Linked DNA regions of Paractinoplanes abujensis. The protein of the gene in region 1 interacts with the protein of each later gene in a pairwise test. Links are inferred from orthologs where the notes say so. Each region holds a gene or a part of one and is shown on either strand. Other genes may lie near its edges.

Region 1 (3,311 bases):
GGGCACGTTCTACTTCCAGCGCAAAGCTCTCACCGAACGCGGCGACCACCGTCTGGTCTTCTGCGACCAGCCCGGTCACGGCCGGTCGAGCCGGCTCAACTCCGGCGACTACGACATCGCCGCGCTGGGCAAGTCGCTGGCCGCGGTGCTCGACCGCACGTGTCCCGAGGGGCACATCATCCTGGTCGGCCATTCCATGGGCGGCATGACGATCATGGCGTTCGCCGAGCAGTATCCGGAGTGGTTCGGCCGGCGCGTCACCGGTGTGGTGCTCATGTCCACCTCGGCCGGTCTGATCGACAAGACCAAGCTGGGCCTGCCGTCGCTGGTGGCCCGGGCCAGCGCGCCGTTCTTCCCGCTCTGGGGCAAGGCGGCCCATCTGGGCGGCACCACCATCGACCGGGCCCGGGTGGTCTCCTCCGACCTGGCCTGGCTGCTCACCCGGCGGTATGGCTTCGGTGAACCCAAGCCCAGTCCGTCGTTGGTCACTTTCGTGGAGAACATGAACTCCAAGACCTCGGTCGAGACGCTGACCAAATACCTGCACACGCTCTACACTCACAACCGCTTCCCGGCCCTGTCCGCCCTGCGCGGCACCCCGGTGCTGGTGATCGTGGGCACACGCGACTATCTGACCCCGGTGACCCATTCCGAGGAGATCCTGCGGCACCTGCCCGACGCCGAGCTCGTCAAGGTCGACAACAGCGGTCACGTCGTGATGCTGGAGAAGGCCGACGAGGTCAACGCCGCGCTGCTGCCGTTCCTGGAGCGGATCTCGTGAAGCTGCCCACGGTGGACGACACCCGCGCGTTCGGGCGGCGGCTCGCCTCCGTCCTGCGCCCGGGTGATCTGCTGCTGCTCACCGGCCCGCTCGGTGCCGGCAAGACCGCGCTGGTGCAGGGCATCGGGGCCGGGCTCGGAGTGACCGACGCGATCACGTCGCCGACCTTCGTGATCGCCCGCGTCCACCGAGGACGGATCCCGCTGGTGCACGCCGACGCGTACCGGCTGGGTGACAGCCCCGACCCGCGGGCCGAGATCGACGACCTCGATCTGGACGCCTCGGCCGACGACGCGGTCACCGTCGTCGAGTGGGGCGCCGGCCTGGTCGAGCAGCTCAACGACGAATATCTGCTGGTGCGGCTCGACCGCCTGGAGGACGACACCCGGGTGGCCGAGCTGATCCCGTACGGCGGAGACTGGGCCGCGCGCATCGCGCGCCTGCACACACTTGAGGAGAGACCTTGAATCTGGCGGAGTTGCTGCCGGCCGAGTGGCGAGCCGAGCTTGCCGGTTTTCTCGACGAGAAGGCCACGGCCGCGCTGGGCGAGTTCGTGGCCTCGGAATACGCGACCCACACGATCTATCCGCCGATCGAGGACCTCTTCTCGGCGTACCGGCTGTGCCTGCCCGAGCAGACCCGGGTGCTGATCCTGGGGCAGGACCCGTATCACGGCCCGGGCCAGGCCCACGGGCTCAGTTTCAGCGTGCGCGAAGGTGTGAAGATCCCGCCGTCGCTGCGTAACGTGTTCAAGGAGCTGGCCGAGGACGTCGCGGTCGCGCCGCCGGCCACGGGCGACCTCACCGGCTGGGCGCGGCAGGGTGTGCTGCTGCTCAACGCGGTGCTGACCGTGCGGGCGGGGGCAGCCGCATCGCACGCGGGCAAGGGCTGGGAGGCGTTCACCGACGCCACGATCCGGGCCCTCGACGCCCGCGACGACCGGGTGGTGTTTCTGCTCTGGGGCGGTTACGCACGCAAGAAGGCGGCACTGATCACCAACCCGGCCCACGTCGTGCTCGAGGCGGGGCACCCGAGCCCGCTCAACCGCGAAGGCTTCCGCGGCGCCCGTCCGTTCAGCGCGGCCAACAAGGCCCTCGCCGACGGCGGTCGTCCGGTCATCAACTGGGATCCGCGCACCGCGGGTTAGGGTCGAAACGTGCTGGTACTGGCTCTGGACACCGCAACGCCCGCGTCGACCGCGGCGCTGGTGGAAGTGACCGCCGACGGTCTTCGCGGCCTCGCCGAGCGGCGCACCGTCGACCCCCGCGCGCACGGGGAGAAGCTGGCCCCCGAGATCGAGGCCACCCTGGCCGAGTCGGGGGTGGGCCCGCGTGACCTCGGCGCGATCGTGGCCGGGCTCGGGCCGGGGCCGTTCACCGGTCTGCGGGTCGGCCTCGTCACGGCCGCGAGCATGGGGCAGGCGCTCGGCATCCCCACGTACGGGGTCTGCTCGCTCGACGGTCTGGGCCGGGCCGCCGGGCCGGGACGGGTACTGATCGCCACTGACGCCCGGCGGCGTGAGGTCTACTTCGCGACCTACCTCGACGGCGTCCGGGTGCTGGGGCCCGACGTCGCCCGTCCGGGTGACGTGGCCGCCGCGATCGTCCGCGCCGGCACCCCGACCCGCAGCCGCGCCCGCAACAGCGCCGCCACCGACGCCGCCGCCCTGGCCGAGTCCGAGACCCTGGAGGCCGCGATCTCGCTGGTCGGCGTGGACGCGGCCCGGGTCGCCGCCGCGCTGGCCCGGGCCGAGGCGGCCGACCTGATCGGCCAGGCCACCGCCCGCGACGACGGGGTCGACCTGACCGGCCGCCAGACCGAGGCCCCGGCCGCGGGCGTCGACGGACTGGTCGACCGGGCCGCGGGCGAGGGCGCCCTGAAGTACGGCGGCCTGTTCAATGTGCCGGTCGAGGAGCACCTGCTCTATCCGCCCGGCGCCGCCCTGGTCGCGCTGGCCGCCGAGCGTATCCGCGCGGGCGCGCCCACCGAGGCCCTGACCCCGCTCTATCTGCGCCGCCCGGACGCCGTCGAACCGGCCGGCCGCAAACCGGTGCTGACCTGATGCGGGTCGAGCGTTTCCGCTGGTGGCACATCGCCGAGGTGGTCCCGTTGGAACGAGACCTGTTCGGTGACGAGAAGTGGACGGCGGCGATGTTCTGGAACGAGCTCGCCCAGCGCAACTTCTACGTCGTCGCGCTCGGTGACGAGGACGAGGTGCTCGGCTACGGCGGGCTGGCCGCCACCGTGGACGAGGCGTGGGTGCAGAACATCGCCGTCCGCAAGTCCGGCCAGCGCCGCGGCACCGGGCGCAGGCTGCTCGAGGCGTTGCTCGACGAGGCCCACCGGCTCGGCATCAAGCAGACCCTGCTCGAGGTGGCGGTCGACAACGAGCCGGCCCAGCGTCTCTACGCCACGTACGATTTCGAGCCCGTCGGCATCCGGCGCGGCTATTACCAACCGAGCAACACGGACGCCCTGGTGATGATGCGCAATGGCTGACGAGCCCCTGGTCCTCGGGATCGAGACCTCC
Region 2 (3,060 bases), 570 kb from region 1 along the record:
GGGGCCCGGACGGGGAGTGATGCTCGGCCGTGGCGGTCGCGGCGCCGCCCCGGGCCCGGGGGCTGGGCTTGGCGCCCGGTGGGCGGGACGCGGCGCCAGCGGCGGCCCCGACGGTGGCGGTGGACGTGGAGGTGGGCGCGGGACCGGCTGTGGAGTATCCGGGCCGGTCGTCCTCCGCGGCCGGATAGTCGGAATCTTCGGGATCCGCTGGTCCGGCGGCGGCCGCGGCTCGGCGGGGGAGCGGCGACGGCTCGTCGTGGTCGACGAACTCGCCCTCGACGATCGGGCCGGCGGGCGTGTCCCGCACGACGACCGGGCTCTCCGAATACTCCTCGGAATCCAGGCTGGAATCCGCGCGCGAGCCGCCACCGGGTGCCGGCGGCGGACCCGGCGGCGGCGGGGAGCTGCCCGGCGGCGGGGGCGGCGGGTCGCCGTCGTCGCGCGACCAGGAGCGGTCGCGGTTGGTCCAGGGGGGCGGCTCGAGGTCGCCCAGCAGGTCGGCGTCGAGGTCCGCGTCGGGCTCGTCGTCGAAGTCGGTGGGCGGCGGGGGCGGGTCCTCCCCGCGCTCGCGTGGCGGCGCCTCGTCCCAGTTGATTTTGACCCGGCGCATGTCGTCGACGTCGACCGTGATGGGCAGGGTGTCGCCGGGCTCGGGCCATTTCACGACGGGGATGCGGGACTCGTTGATCTCGACCTCGCTCGTCGGCAGGCCGGGCGCGACGATCACCGCCTGGATGCGGGCCCGGCCGTAAACCGACGTCGTGGCCGGTGGAGGCGTGATCGACCGGACCTCGGCGCTGCCGGCGACCCAGGCCCGGGCGCCCCGGCGCACCACATTGACCACCCCGAGGGCCACCGCCAGGGCGAGCAGCGCGACCCCGAAGATGACCACCCCGAGGCTGGACATGCCGAAGCCCAGCGCGACCACGAAAACCGCGATCGTGCCCGCGACCGCCGCGACCAGCTTCCGTGCCGGCGCGATCGGACGTCCGGTCTGGTTTGCCAATGTGGACCTCCCGCTCGTCCCCGACAGGTTATTGCCCGGCTCAGTGTGAGCGAAAGTGCGGTAGTACCGGCGTTGGCGCTCGCCGCATTCGTGGTACCGATAGGCTGAACGTAGCCCCTTCAGCACCCACGTTCAGCACCCACGGAGGACTCGTTGCCCAGCCCCACCGAGCGTTCGCTCGTGCTCCTCAAGCCTGACGCGGTCCGTCGCGGACTGCTCGGCGAGATCCTCGGCCGGTTCGAGCGCAAGGGCCTGGTGGTCGAGGCGATGGAGCTGCGCACGATGGATGCGACGCTCGCCGACCAGCATTACGCCGACCACGTCGAGAAGGCGTTCTACCCGCCGCTGAAGGAGTTCATGACCTCCGGGCCGCTGGTCGCGCTGGTGCTCGCGGGCGACGAGGTGATCGAGGTGGTGCGCGCGATGATCGGCTCGACCGACGGGCGCAAGGCGGCCGCCGGCACGATCCGTGGCGATTTCGCGCTGTCGAACCGGGAAAATCTGGTGCACGCCTCCGACTCGCCGGAGAGCGCCGGGCGCGAGCTCGCCCTCTGGTTCCCGAAGCTCTAAAGCGCGTCGAGCGACGCCCGCCGGCGCGACTCGATCTCGAAGATCTTCAGCAAGACGACGGCCGCGACCGCGTAGCCCGCTCCGACCAGCAGTTCCTGGCCGAGTGCGGGCGCGGCCGCGGCCAGTCCGTCTCCGGCCGCGAGCCGCCGGGCCGCCTCCGCCGCGTGCGTGATCGGCAGGAAGTGCCCGACCGTCACCATCCAGCCGGGCAGCCCCGACGCGGGCACGTTTACGCCGGTGAGCAGCAGCAACAGCGCGACCGATACGTTCGAGACGACCCACACGTCGCGGAACCGCAGGCCCAGCGCGCCCAGCGTCAGCCCGAAGAACCCGCAGGCCAGCGACCCTGCGGTCATGGCCAGCAGCAGCCCCGGCAGGGCGCCGGGCGGAATCCGCAGCCCGAGCAGGAGCGCGCCCACGGCCAGCGTGACCACGGCGATCAGAAGACCGTTTCCCGCGTACGGGAGAACGCGCCCCCAAAATATCGCGGTGCGGCTGCGTGGCGAGAGCAGCACATGCCCGAGCGTGCCGAAGCGGCGCTCGTTGGCCACCGCCATGGTGCCGCCGAAGACGCAGGCCAGTGACGCGGTGAGCACGGCGTTGCCGACGATGTAGAACCGGTCGTCGGCCACCTGCAGCTGGCGGCCCAGGTAGGCGAAGAACAGCAGCTGGAACAGCGGGCCGACCAGCAAGGTGCCGACGAACATGCCGGGTGTCGTCCAGTTGAAGAGCGCCCGGTACGCGATCGCGCCGCCCACGGTCATCAAGCGCAGAGTCTTCATGCGGTGCCTCTCGGGGCTCAGGTAAGTGAGTGCTCAGGAACGCGGGTCGGGGGTGAGGGGTGGCCGGCGGTGTGGGGCCGGGACGGCGGAGGGGCGCAGTGGTGTGGGCGGGGAGCCGGGTGGCGGCGGCGCGGGGTGATGCGGGCGAGAGGGCCGGCGTCATGCGAGGGCCAGGGTGGCGGCGACGCGGGCGCGGCGTTCGACGTGGGTCAGGGCCAGGCCGCCGAGGGCCAGGCAGAGCAGGCTGATCCCGAGGCAGATGCCGACCGACGGCCAGACCGGGCCGCCGCTGGTGGCCTCGCGCAAGGCCCGCGCACCCCAGGTCGTGGGCAGGATCGCCGCGATCGGGCCGGTCCACGAGGGCAGCACGGTGATCGGCACGAGCATGCCGGAGACCAGCCAGACCGGGTATTCGAGCGTGTTGGCCAGCGCGTTCGCGTTACGCATGAGCACGAACGTGGCCGCCAGCAGCAGGCCGAACATGCCGAGCGCGACCACGCAGACGACGGCCGCGACGACGAAGGCCGCCGGGTGGGCGAAGTCGAGCTTGATGCCGTACAGGAGCCGACCCCAGGCCAGTGTCGCGAGCAGCGCGTAAATGCCGGTCAGGCCGGTGGCGATCGTGATGGGGAGGATCACCAGCACCGGTCGCCGCGGCGCCAGCATGATCATTTCGAGGGTGCCCTGCCAGCGCTGGTTCTG

Evidence for each region.
Region 2: the proteins of ung (region 1) and ndk interact in binary tests that used the Escherichia coli proteins (3 or more experiments, as listed by UniProt). The link is inferred for Paractinoplanes abujensis from one-to-one orthologs.

What each region holds. Positions count from the first base shown.
Region 1 is NZ_JACHMF010000001.1:5,971,466-5,974,776, reverse strand. What follows is about bases 87-3,086. They hold ung (uracil-DNA glycosylase), read left to right. Parts: upstream 87-1,244; coding sequence 1,245-1,928; downstream 1,929-3,086. Other genes in these bases: rimI (ribosomal protein S18-alanine N-acetyltransferase), read left to right, coding at 2,843-3,086; tsaB (tRNA (adenosine(37)-N6)-threonylcarbamoyltransferase complex dimerization subunit type 1 TsaB), read left to right, coding at 1,938-2,843; tsaE (tRNA (adenosine(37)-N6)-threonylcarbamoyltransferase complex ATPase subunit type 1 TsaE), read left to right, coding at 778-1,248; BKA14_RS27200 (alpha/beta fold hydrolase), read left to right, coding at 87-781. In the rest of the region: more of BKA14_RS27200, read left to right, coding at 1-86; more of rimI, read left to right, coding at 3,087-3,280; tRNA (adenosine(37)-N6)-threonylcarbamoyltransferase complex transferase subunit TsaD, read left to right, coding at 3,273-3,311. UniProt on the Escherichia coli protein: Excises uracil residues from the DNA which can arise as a result of misincorporation of dUMP residues by DNA polymerase or due to deamination of cytosine.
Region 2 is NZ_JACHMF010000001.1:5,396,596-5,399,655, reverse strand. What follows is about bases 119-2,867. They hold ndk (nucleoside-diphosphate kinase), read left to right. Parts: upstream 119-1,159; coding sequence 1,160-1,576; downstream 1,577-2,867. Other genes in these bases: BKA14_RS24500 (ABC transporter permease), read right to left, coding at 2,518-2,867; BKA14_RS24505 (ABC transporter permease), read right to left, coding at 1,573-2,358; BKA14_RS44320 (VOC family protein), read right to left, coding at 119-1,006. In the rest of the region: more of BKA14_RS44320, read right to left, coding at 1-118; more of BKA14_RS24500, read right to left, coding at 2,868-3,060. UniProt on the Escherichia coli protein: Major role in the synthesis of nucleoside triphosphates other than ATP. The ATP gamma phosphate is transferred to the NDP beta phosphate via a ping-pong mechanism, using a phosphorylated active-site intermediate.